Regions from separate parts of the Streptomyces sediminicola genome, predicted to be linked through region 3. Evidence: riboswitches for the same ligand, from Rfam matches in the RefSeq annotation. Region 3 holds a riboswitch; each other region holds the start of a gene.
What was found. A riboswitch is a leader RNA that binds a small molecule or an ion and turns the genes downstream of it on or off. The one in region 3 is predicted to bind thiamine pyrophosphate.

Region 1 (3,267 bases), 1.6 Mb from region 3:
TCGGCCGCGTGAGCCGCGATCTTGTAGGTGATGACGCCGGTCTTGACGTCGTCGCGGTTGGGCAGGCCCAGGTGCTCCTTGGGGGTGACGTAGCAGAGCATGGCCGTGCCCCACCAGGCGATCATCGCGGCGCCGATGCCCGAGGTGATGTGGTCGTACGCCGGGGCGACGTCCGTCGTCAGCGGGCCGAGCGTGTAGAACGGGGCTTCCTCGCAGATCTCCTGCTGGAGGTCGACGTTCTCCTTGATCTTGTGCATGGGGACATGGCCCGGCCCCTCGATCATGGTCTGCACGTGGTGCCGCTTGGCGATGCGGTTCAGCTCGCCCAGCGTGTGCAACTCCGCGAACTGCGCCTTGTCGTTGGCGTCCGCGATGGAGCCCGGCCGCAGTCCGTCGCCCAGCGAGTAGGTGACGTCGTAGGCGGCGAGGATCTCGCAGAGTTCCTCGAAGTTCTCGTAGAGGAACGACTCCTTGTGGTGCGCGAGGCACCACGCGGCCATGATGGAGCCGCCGCGCGAGACGATGCCGGTCTTCCGGTTCGCGGTGAGCGGCACGTACGGCAGGCGGACGCCGGCGTGGACGGTCATGTAGTCGACGCCCTGCTCGGCCTGCTCGATGACCGTGTCCTTGTAGATCTCCCAGCTCAGCTCCTCGGCCTTGCCGTCGACCTTCTCCAGCGCCTGGTAGAGCGGCACGGTGCCGATGGGGACGGGGGAGTTGCGCAGCACCCACTCGCGGGTGGTGTGGATGTTGCGGCCCGTGGAGAGGTCCATCACGGTGTCCGCGCCCCAGCGGGTGGCCCAGGTCATCTTCTCGACCTCCTCCTCGATGGAGGAGGTCACCGCGGAGTTGCCGATGTTGGCGTTGACCTTCACCAGGAACCGCTTGCCGATGATCATCGGCTCGATCTCCGGGTGGTTGACGTTGGCCGGCAGCACCGCCCGGCCCGCCGCGATCTCCTCGCGGACCACCTCCGGCGCGACGTTCTCCCGGATGGCCACGTACTCCATCTCGGGTGTGACCTCGCCCCGGCGCGCGTACGCGAGTTGTGTCACCGCGGTGCCGGCGCGGCCCCGGCGCGGCTGGCGCGGGCGGCCGGGGAAGACCGCGTCGAGGTTGCGCAGGCCCCCGCGGGGGGACGTGTGCTTGATTCCGTCGTCCTCGGGGCGGACGGGGCGGCCCGCGTACTCCTCCGTGTCGCCGCGGGCGACGATCCAGTTCTCCCGCAGCGGCGGCAGGCCCCTGCGGACGTCGGTCTCGACGGACGGGTCGGTGTACGGACCCGAGGTGTCGTAGAGCGTGACCGACTCTCCGTTGGTGAGGTGCACCTGACGGACCGGCACGCGCAGGTCGGGGCGCGAACCCTCGACGTACGCCTTGTGCCAGCCGATGGACTTCCCGGCCTCCCCGGCGGTCGACTCCGGTCCCTTCGTCTCCGTCGTCGACTCCGTGACGTTCTGCGTGGAGGCAGGCGTGCGTGCGTCCTTGATGGCCATGAGACCAAGCTCCCTACGCCGGCATTACCCGGTAACAGGTTCGGCGGTCGACGCAGCGGCTTCCGTCCGCCGGCGCTTCGTGTGAAACATCACTCGTCTTCGGTGATGTTTCATGTGAAACGTCGCTGGGACGGAGGTCAGCGCCCTCTCAGCCCGGTGCTCCGAGCTCCCGCGTGTACAAAGGTGCCCCCACGCTAGCCTCAATTCGGGCGCGGTGACCAGAGGGCCCCTCCCCTTCTTGCGATGATCGGGCGGTGACCACGACGCATCATCCTCCGCCTCCGCCGCACGACCCCCGCCGTGGGCCGGGTGCCGAAGACGACGGCCGCCACGCGACGGACCGCGGGCGGGACTGGGCCTTCGACACGAACCCGGCCTCCGGACCAGCGGGTTTCCCTGGCCGGCCGACGGGCGGTGACGGATCCGGCGGGCACGGCGGGGGCGGGCACGGTGGAGGCGGGCACGGCCCCGGTGGCGGACACGGGCACTCACACGGGCACTCACACGGGCACGGCCATGGTCCCGCGGCGCCGGTCTCCCGCCACCTGCGGAAGGTCATCGCCGCGATCCTCATCCCCTTCGCCACGGCGGTGCTGGTCGGCCTCGTGGTGCTCTGGCCGGGCGGGGCACCGCCGCACGAGCGCACCGGCGTCGGCTTCGACCGGCAGACCCAAGAGGCCACCGTCACCAAGGTGGTCGAGGTGAGCTGCTCGTCCGTCAACGCCTCGGGAGCCGTCCCGACCGGGGACACCTCCACCGCGGAGGGCTCCTCGGCGGTCCAGCAGGCGAACGGCACGTGCAAGCGGGCGACGATCCGCGTCGACACCGGCAAGGACAAGGGCCGCACGTTCACCGAGATCGTGCAGCCGGACCAGTCGCGCCAGCTCCACCAGGACGAGCAGGTGGTGGTCGCCTACGAGCCCTCCGCCCCGAAGGACCTCCAGTACTCGGTGACCGACGTCAACCGCCGGCTGCCGCTGGCCCTGCTGGCCGGCATCTTCGCCGTGGCGGTGGTGGTCGTCGGACGGCTGCGCGGACTGATGGCGCTGGTCGCCCTCGCCATCAGCTTCCTGCTGCTGAACTTCTTCGTCCTCCCCGCGATCCTCCAGGGCTCCAACCCGTTGCTGGTGGCGGTCGTGGGGTCCAGCGCCATCATGCTGATCGCCCTCTATCTGTGCCACGGACTCTCCGCCCGCACCTCCGTGGCCGTCCTGGGCACCCTGATCTCGCTGTTGCTGATCGGGGTCCTGGGCTCGCTGTTCATCGGCTGGGCGGCGCTCACCGGCAACACGGACGACAACACCGGCCTGATCCACGGCCTGTACCCGCACATCGACATGAGCGGTCTGCTGCTCGCCGGGGTGATCATCGGCTCGCTCGGCGTCCTCGACGACGTGACCGTCACCCAGACCTCGGCCGTCTGGGAACTGCACGAGGCCAACCCGACAATGGGCTGGCGGGGGCTCTACCAGGCGGGCATCCGGATCGGCCGCGACCACATCGCGTCCGTCGTCAACACGCTGGTGCTCGCCTACGCGGGTGCCGCGCTCCCCCTGCTGCTGCTGTTCTCCATCGCGCAGAGCAGCGTGGGGGCGGTCGCCAACAGCGAGCTGGTCGCGGAGGAGATCGTGCGCACCCTGGTCGGGTCCATCGGCCTGGTGGCCTCGGTCCCGGTGACCACGGCGCTCGCCGCGCTGGTCGTCTCCGCCGACCGCCGGGAGGCGGGCGGGGCGGTACCCGCCGTCGCCGGCGTCCCCGGGCCGTCCGGGGC
Region 2 (3,267 bases), 3.1 Mb from region 3:
GCGTCAATCTCGGTCACCCCTCCAGCCTGCCATCCGCCACCGACAGCCGGAAACCGGGCGGGTCCGTCCCGGGGGCGCCCCCGGGACGGACCCGCCCGGTCAGGCGGTCGCGGACTTCAGCGGCCGGGCCGGGTCGGCGAGCAGCACCGGGTCCACCGGCGTGCCCGCCTCGATCAGGCGGCGGCCCTGGGCGAGGTCCCGGGGGCGGCCGACGGCCAGCAGGGCGACGAGCCGGTCCCCGCGCAGCCAGCAGACCGTCCAGGCGGGCCCGGCCGGGTCGCCGCGCCACAGCAGGGTGTCGGCGGCCGGGTGGTGGCCCGCGTACTGGACGAAGCGCCCGAACTGCTCGGACCAGAAGTAGGGCACCGGGTCGTAGACCGCCGGGGCCCGCCCCGCGCCGGCGGCGACGATGTTCGCGGCGACCGTGCGGGGGCCCTGGAGGGCGTTGTCCCAGTGGTGCACGAGCAGCCGCTCGCCGTAGCGGCGGGAGGGGAAGGAGGCGCAGTCGCCGACCGCGTAGACGTCCGGGGCGGTGGTGCGCAGCCGCTCGTCGGCCGGGACCTCGCCGTACGCGCCGAGGGCGATGCCGGAGCCGGCAAGCCAGCCGGTGGCGGGCCGGGCGCCGATGCCGACGAGGACCGCGCCGGCCGGCAGGCGGGTGCCGTCGTCCAGGACGGCCGTGCCGGGCTCGACGCGCGCCACGCGCGCGTGGGTGCGCAGGGCGGCGCCGCTGTCGGCGTACCAGGCGGCCATGGGGGCGGTGACCTCGGCGGGCAGCGCGCCCGCGAGCGGCCGGTCGGCGGCCTCCACGACGGTCACCTCGCACCCCGCCTCGCGGGCGGCGGTGGCGAACTCGGCGCCGATCCAGCCGGCGCCGACGACGACGACGTCGTGCTGCCGTTCGAGGACGGGGCGGAGCCGGGCGGCGTCGTCGAGGGTGCGCAGCAGGTGGACGCCGGGCGCGTCCCCGGCGCCGGGCAGCCGCAGCGGTTCGGCGCCGGTGGCGAGGACGAGGGCGTCGTAGGGCACGGGCCCCTCGGTGGTGTCCAGGACGTGGTCGCCGGGGCGCAGGCCGAGCGCCTCGTGGCCGAGCCGCAGGGTGACGCCGAGCGAGTCGAAGTCGATGTCGAAGGCGGAGCCCTCGGCGGTGCCGAGCAGCACGGCCTTGGAGAGCGGGGGGCGGTCGTAGGGCCGGTGGGTCTCGGCGCCGATGAGGGTGACGGTGCCCCGGTAGCCCTCCTCGCGCAGCGCGACGGCGGTCTGCACGCCCGCCATGCCCGCGCCGACGACGACCACGCCGGCTCCCGTGTCCCGTCCCGGTTCCCGTGTCTGCTCGCTCACCCGTTCACCATAGACACCCGGCGTGTCACCCCCGGCACCTGACGTGCCGTCGGCGGGCGGGAGGGGCCGGTGCCGCTACCCGTCCCGGACCTCCTCCACCGCGCTGGTGCCGCGGCCGGGGGCCGACTCCCACTCCCAGTCCTCCTCCAGGCGCAGGCGCCCGTCGGGCAGTGCCACGACGGTGGCCAGGCAGTGGCCCGAGGCGGTGGTCCCGTCGGTGCGGAGCTGCACGTACCGGAAGTCGAGCCGGTCGCCGTCGCGGGTGCCGACCAGCCGCCCGTGGACGACGTCGCCGCCCTCGTACTCGGCCCACACGACGCCGTCCCGCTCGTGGTAGGCGAACCGGGTGCGGGTGCCCACCTGGCCGGCCGACTGGTCGGCGACCGGGGCGAGGACACGGCCGTCCAGGGACGGCGGGGCCGGTCGGGCGGGGGCGGCCGGGCCGGGGGCGGGGGGACGGTTCACGCGGAAGGCTCCCTTACTGGGACGGACGGCATCGGGCTAGGGTGGCCAACGTAAGGCACACGCGGGAGCCCGGACGCACCGGGCTGAGAGGGAGGCTTGCGGCCTCCGACCGTACGAACCTGATCCGGATCATGCCGGCGAAGGGAGGGGCTGGACGCCCATGTCGTCTCCACCGTCGTCCCCGTCCACCTCGGACGTCCTCGTCGTCGGGGGCGGGATCATCGGGCTGGTCACGGCCTGGCGGGCCGCGCGGCGCGGGCTCGCCACCGCCGTCGTGGACCCCGCGCCGGGCGGCGGGGCCGCCCGGGTGGCCGCCGGGATGCTCGCCCCCGTCACCGAACTGCACTACGGCGAGCAGGCGCTGCTCGCGCTCGGCCTCGCCTCGGCCGAGCGGTACCCGGACTTCGCCGCCGAGCTGTCCGAGGCCACCGGGCACGACCTCGGCTACCGCCGCTGCGGCACCCTGGCCGTCGCCCTGGACGCCGACGACCGCGCCCACCTGCGGGAACTGCACGCCTTCCAGGAGCGCTGCGGGCTGGCGTCCACCTGGCTGCCAGGGCGGGAGTGCCGGCGCCTGGAGCCGATGCTCGCGCCCGGCGTGCGCGGGGGGCTCTGGGTGGAAGGCGACCACCAGATCGACCCCCGGCGGCTGGCCCGCGCGCTGGTCGTCGCCTGCGAACGGGCGGGCGTGGTCTTCCACCGCGACGAGGCCGTCCGGCTCACCATCGCCGGGGACCGGGCCACGGGGGTCGTCACGGCCGGCGGCACGGAACCGGCGGCCGGGCGGGTGGTGCTCGCCGCGGGCAGTCTCAGCGGCCGGCTCGCGGGCGTGCCCGAGGAGGTGCGTGCGCCGGTGCGGCCGGTCAAGGGCCAGGTGCTGCGGCTGGCGATGCCGTCGGCGCACGGGCCGCTGCTCGGGCGCACGGTGCGCGCGGTGGTCCGCGGCAACCCGCTCTACCTGGTGCCCCGGGAGAACGGCGAGCTGGTCGTCGGCGCCACCAGCGAGGAGCTGGGCTGGGACACGACGGTCACCGCGGGCGGGGTCTACGAGCTGCTGCGCGACGCCCACGAGCTGGTGCCGGGCATCACGGAGCTGCCGCTGGCCGAGACCCTGGCGGGCCTGCGCCCCGGCTCCCCCGACAACGCCCCGCTGCTCGGCGCCACCGCGCTGCCGGGACTGCTGCTGGCCACCGGGCACCACCGCAACGGCGTCCTGCTGACCCCCGTCACCGGCGACGTGATGGCCGAGATCCTCACCGGCGGGGAGCCGCCCGCCGTCGCACGTCCCTTCACCCCCCGGCGCTTCGGCGCCGCCGTCCCCGCACCCACGGAGCAGCCCGTATGAGCACCGACGTCACGATCCGCGTCAACGGGGAGCCGCGCGAGGTGGCTCCCGGCACCGCCCTGGACACGCTGGTGAGCAGCCTCACCGCGGCGCCCTCGGGCGTGGCCGCCGCCGTC
Region 3 (3,267 bases):
TCGCCATGGCGGCGGGCGCGCTGTGCACGCAGTTCCTGATCGACGGCGGTTCCTGGTGGCAGGGGCTGCTGCTGGGGCTCGCGGTCGCGGCCAGCGCCACGCTGGGCGACCTGGGCGAGTCCATGATCAAGCGCGATCTGGGCATCAAGGACATGGGCACGCTGCTGCCGGGGCACGGCGGCATCATGGACCGGCTGGACTCCCTGCTGCCGACGGCGCCGGTGGTGTGGCTGCTGCTGGTGCTCTTCGTCGGATCGGGTTGACAGGCATCGGGTACGCTGGAAGGGCCCGTGGCGCTGTCCGCGGGCCCTTTCCCGTGTTCCCGCCGCTTCCGCCGGCCCGCTTCCGCGGCCGGTGACCGTCGGCGGGGACGGTCCCGTGAGGTCTCCTGGCTCCGGCATGGCCTTGCCGTCTTCCCGCCGTGCGCGGGGGTGCCGTAGGCCCGTCGTCCAGAGGAGTTGCCCGACCGTGGCCCGACCCGTCCCCGGTGAGCTCACCTTCGTCGCGCCCCGCGGGGCGCAGCGTCCGCCGCGTCACCTCGCCGATCTCACGCCGGCCGAGCGCAAGGAGGCCGTCGCCGCGATCGGTGAGAAGCCGTTCCGTGCCCGGCAGCTCTCCCAGCACTACTTCGCGCGCTACGCGCACGACCCGGAGCAGTGGACCGACATCCCGGCGCGCGCCCGCGAGGGACTCCGGGAGGCGCTGCTGCCCGAGCTGATGACGGTCGTGCGGCATCTGTCGACGGACGAGGGAACCACCCGCAAGACGCTGTGGCGCCTCTTCGACGGCACCCTCGTCGAGTCCGTCCTGATGCGCTACCCGGACCGGGTGACCATGTGCATCAGCTCCCAGGCGGGCTGCGGCATGAACTGCCCGTTCTGCGCGACCGGGCAGGCGGGCCTGGACCGGAACCTGTCGACGGCCGAGATCGTGCACCAGATCGTGGACGGCATGCGTGCCCTGCGCGACGGCGAGGTCCCCGGCGGACCGGCCCGGCTCAGCAACATCGTGTTCATGGGTATGGGCGAGCCGCTCGCCAACTACCGGCGGGTCGTCGGCGCCATCCGCCGGCTCACCGACCCCGAGCCGGACGGCCTCGGCCTGTCGCAGCGGGGCATCACCGTCTCCACCGTCGGTCTGGTCCCCGCCATCCACCGCTTCTTGGACGAGGGCTTCAAGTGCCGTCTGGCGATCTCGCTGCACGCCCCCGACGACGAGCTGCGTGACACCCTCGTCCCGGTCAACACCCGGTGGAAGGTGCGGGAGGTGCTGGAGGCGGGCTTCGCGTACGCGGCGAAGTCCGGGCGGCGGCTCTCCATCGAGTACGCGCTGATCCGGGAAATCAACGACCAGGCGTGGCGCGGTGACCGGCTCGGCCGGCTGCTCAAGGGCAAGCCCGTGCACGTCAACCTGATCCCGCTCAACCCGACACCCGGCTCGAAGTGGACCGCGTCGCGGCCCGAGGACGAGAAGGCGTTCGTGGAGGCGATCGCGGCGCACGGCGTGCCGGTGACCATCCGGGACACCCGGGGCCAGGAGATCGACGGGGCCTGTGGCCAGCTCGCCGCGAGCGAGAGGTAGTCTGGCCGACGCGGGGACATCTTCATACGGTTCACGACATACGGTTCACGGAATACGGTGTACGGCATACAGTGCCGTGTGCGTGTGCCGGGGCGGTGTCCCGCGCCGACAACTCCACATCCCGACATCTTCATATTCCGACAGGGGAGCGCCACAGCGCTGAGAGTGCGGCACCGGCCGCAGACCCTCCGAACCTCGCCCAGGTCATTCTGGGTAGGGAGATCGGTCACCACTCAAGCTGCTGCGTCCTGCCCGGGCCCCGCGAGGGACCCGGGCAGGGCCGCGTCTCCTTCTGGAACCCCAGGAGGAATCAGTGAGCATCACCCGCAAGGTCACCGTCCTGGCCGCCGGGCTGGGCCTGGTCACGCTGTCCGCGTGCGGATCGTCCGGCGGCTCGGACACCGGTTCCGGTGCCGGCGGCGCCAAGACGGTGACCCTGGTCAGCCACGACTCGTGGGCCGCCTCGAAGGACGTCATCGCCGCCTTCGAGAAGAGTTCCGGCTACAAGGTCCGGGTCCTGGAGGACGGCGAGGCCGGACAGGCCGTCAACAAGGCCATCCTCACCAAGGACAACCCGCAGGGCGACGTCTTCTTCGGCGTCGACAACACGCTGCTCTCCCGGGCGCTCGACAACGGCCTGTTCCAGCCGTACGCGGCCAAGGGGCTCGACGCGATCGACGAGCGCTACCGGGTCGACGGCGACGAACACCGGGTCACGCCCGTCGACTACGGCGACATCTGCGTCAACTACGACAAGGCGTACTTCGAGCGGCACGAGCTGGCGCCGCCGGAGACCTTCGACGACCTGGTCAAGCCCGAGTACAAGGACCTCCTCGTCACCGAGAACGCCGCCACCTCCTCGCCCGGCCTCGGCTTCCTGCTCGGCACCGCCGCCCGCTACGGCGACCAGGGCTGGACGGACTACTGGAAGAAGCTCAAGGCCAACGGCGTCAAGGTCGTCGACGGCTGGGAGCAGGCGTACAACGAGGAGTTCTCCGGATCGGCCGGCGGCAAGGAGGCCAAGGGCGACCGTCCGCTGGTCGTCTCCTACGCGTCCTCGCCGCCCGTCGAGGTGATCTACGCCGAGCCCCGCCCGGACACCGCGCCCACCGGCGTGGCGACCGGCACCTGCTTCCGGCAGATCGAGTTCGCCGGCCTGCTGGCCCACGCGAAGAACCCGGAGGGCGGCAAGGCGTTCATCGACTTCCTGATCGGCCGGGAGTTCCAGGAGGACATGCCGCTCAACATGTTCGTCCACCCGGTGAACCCGGACGCCGGGCTGCCCGCGGAGTTCACCGAGTTCGCCCCCAAGGTCGAGGACCCGCGGACGATGGCCCCCGCGAAGATCGCCGAACACCGTGACCAGTGGGTCACCTCGTGGTCCTCGCTCGTCCTGAAGTGAGCGCCCGCCCCGCCCGCCGGCGGAGCGGGAACGCGGCGCGGCTCGCCCTGATGGCCGGGCCCGCCGCGTTCTTCGCGGTGTTCTTCGCCTACCCCGTCGCGGCCATCGTCGCCCGGGGCCTCACGGCCGACGGCACCTGGCGGTTCGGGCGGTTCGCCGAGGTGCTGGCCGAGCCCGGCATCCGGCAGGTGCTGTGGTTCACCACCTGGCAGGCGCTCGTCTCCACCGCGCTCACCCTGCTGATCGCGCTGCCCGGCGCCTACGCCTTCGCCCGCCTCGACTTC

Region 1: linked by a shared signal. The riboswitch ahead of thiC (phosphomethylpyrimidine synthase ThiC) and the one ahead of VM636_RS08375 (thiamine ABC transporter substrate-binding protein) in region 3 are both predicted to bind thiamine pyrophosphate.
Region 2: linked by a shared signal. The riboswitch ahead of thiO (glycine oxidase ThiO) and the one ahead of VM636_RS08375 (thiamine ABC transporter substrate-binding protein) in region 3 are both predicted to bind thiamine pyrophosphate.

The regions. Positions count from the first base shown of each region.
Region 1 is NZ_CP144555.1:3,546,735-3,550,001, reverse strand. It holds gene thiC (phosphomethylpyrimidine synthase ThiC) at 1-1,496, opposite strand, end outside; TPP riboswitch at 1,490-1,679, opposite strand; gene VM636_RS15510 (YibE/F family protein) at 1,751-3,267, shown strand, end outside.
Region 2 is NZ_CP144555.1:5,106,181-5,109,447, reverse strand. It holds gene VM636_RS22450 (Rv2175c family DNA-binding protein) at 1-17, opposite strand, end outside; gene VM636_RS22445 (FAD-dependent oxidoreductase) at 100-1,341, opposite strand; gene VM636_RS22440 (hypothetical protein) at 1,417-1,806, opposite strand; TPP riboswitch at 1,858-1,969, shown strand; gene thiO (glycine oxidase ThiO) at 1,967-3,151, shown strand; gene thiS (sulfur carrier protein ThiS) at 3,148-3,267, shown strand, end outside.
Region 3 is NZ_CP144555.1:1,963,879-1,967,145, reverse strand. It holds gene VM636_RS08385 (phosphatidate cytidylyltransferase) at 1-263, shown strand, start outside; gene rlmN (23S rRNA (adenine(2503)-C(2))-methyltransferase RlmN) at 469-1,581, shown strand; TPP riboswitch at 1,714-1,819, shown strand; gene VM636_RS08375 (thiamine ABC transporter substrate-binding protein) at 1,895-2,983, shown strand; gene VM636_RS08370 (iron ABC transporter permease) at 3,034-3,267, shown strand, end outside.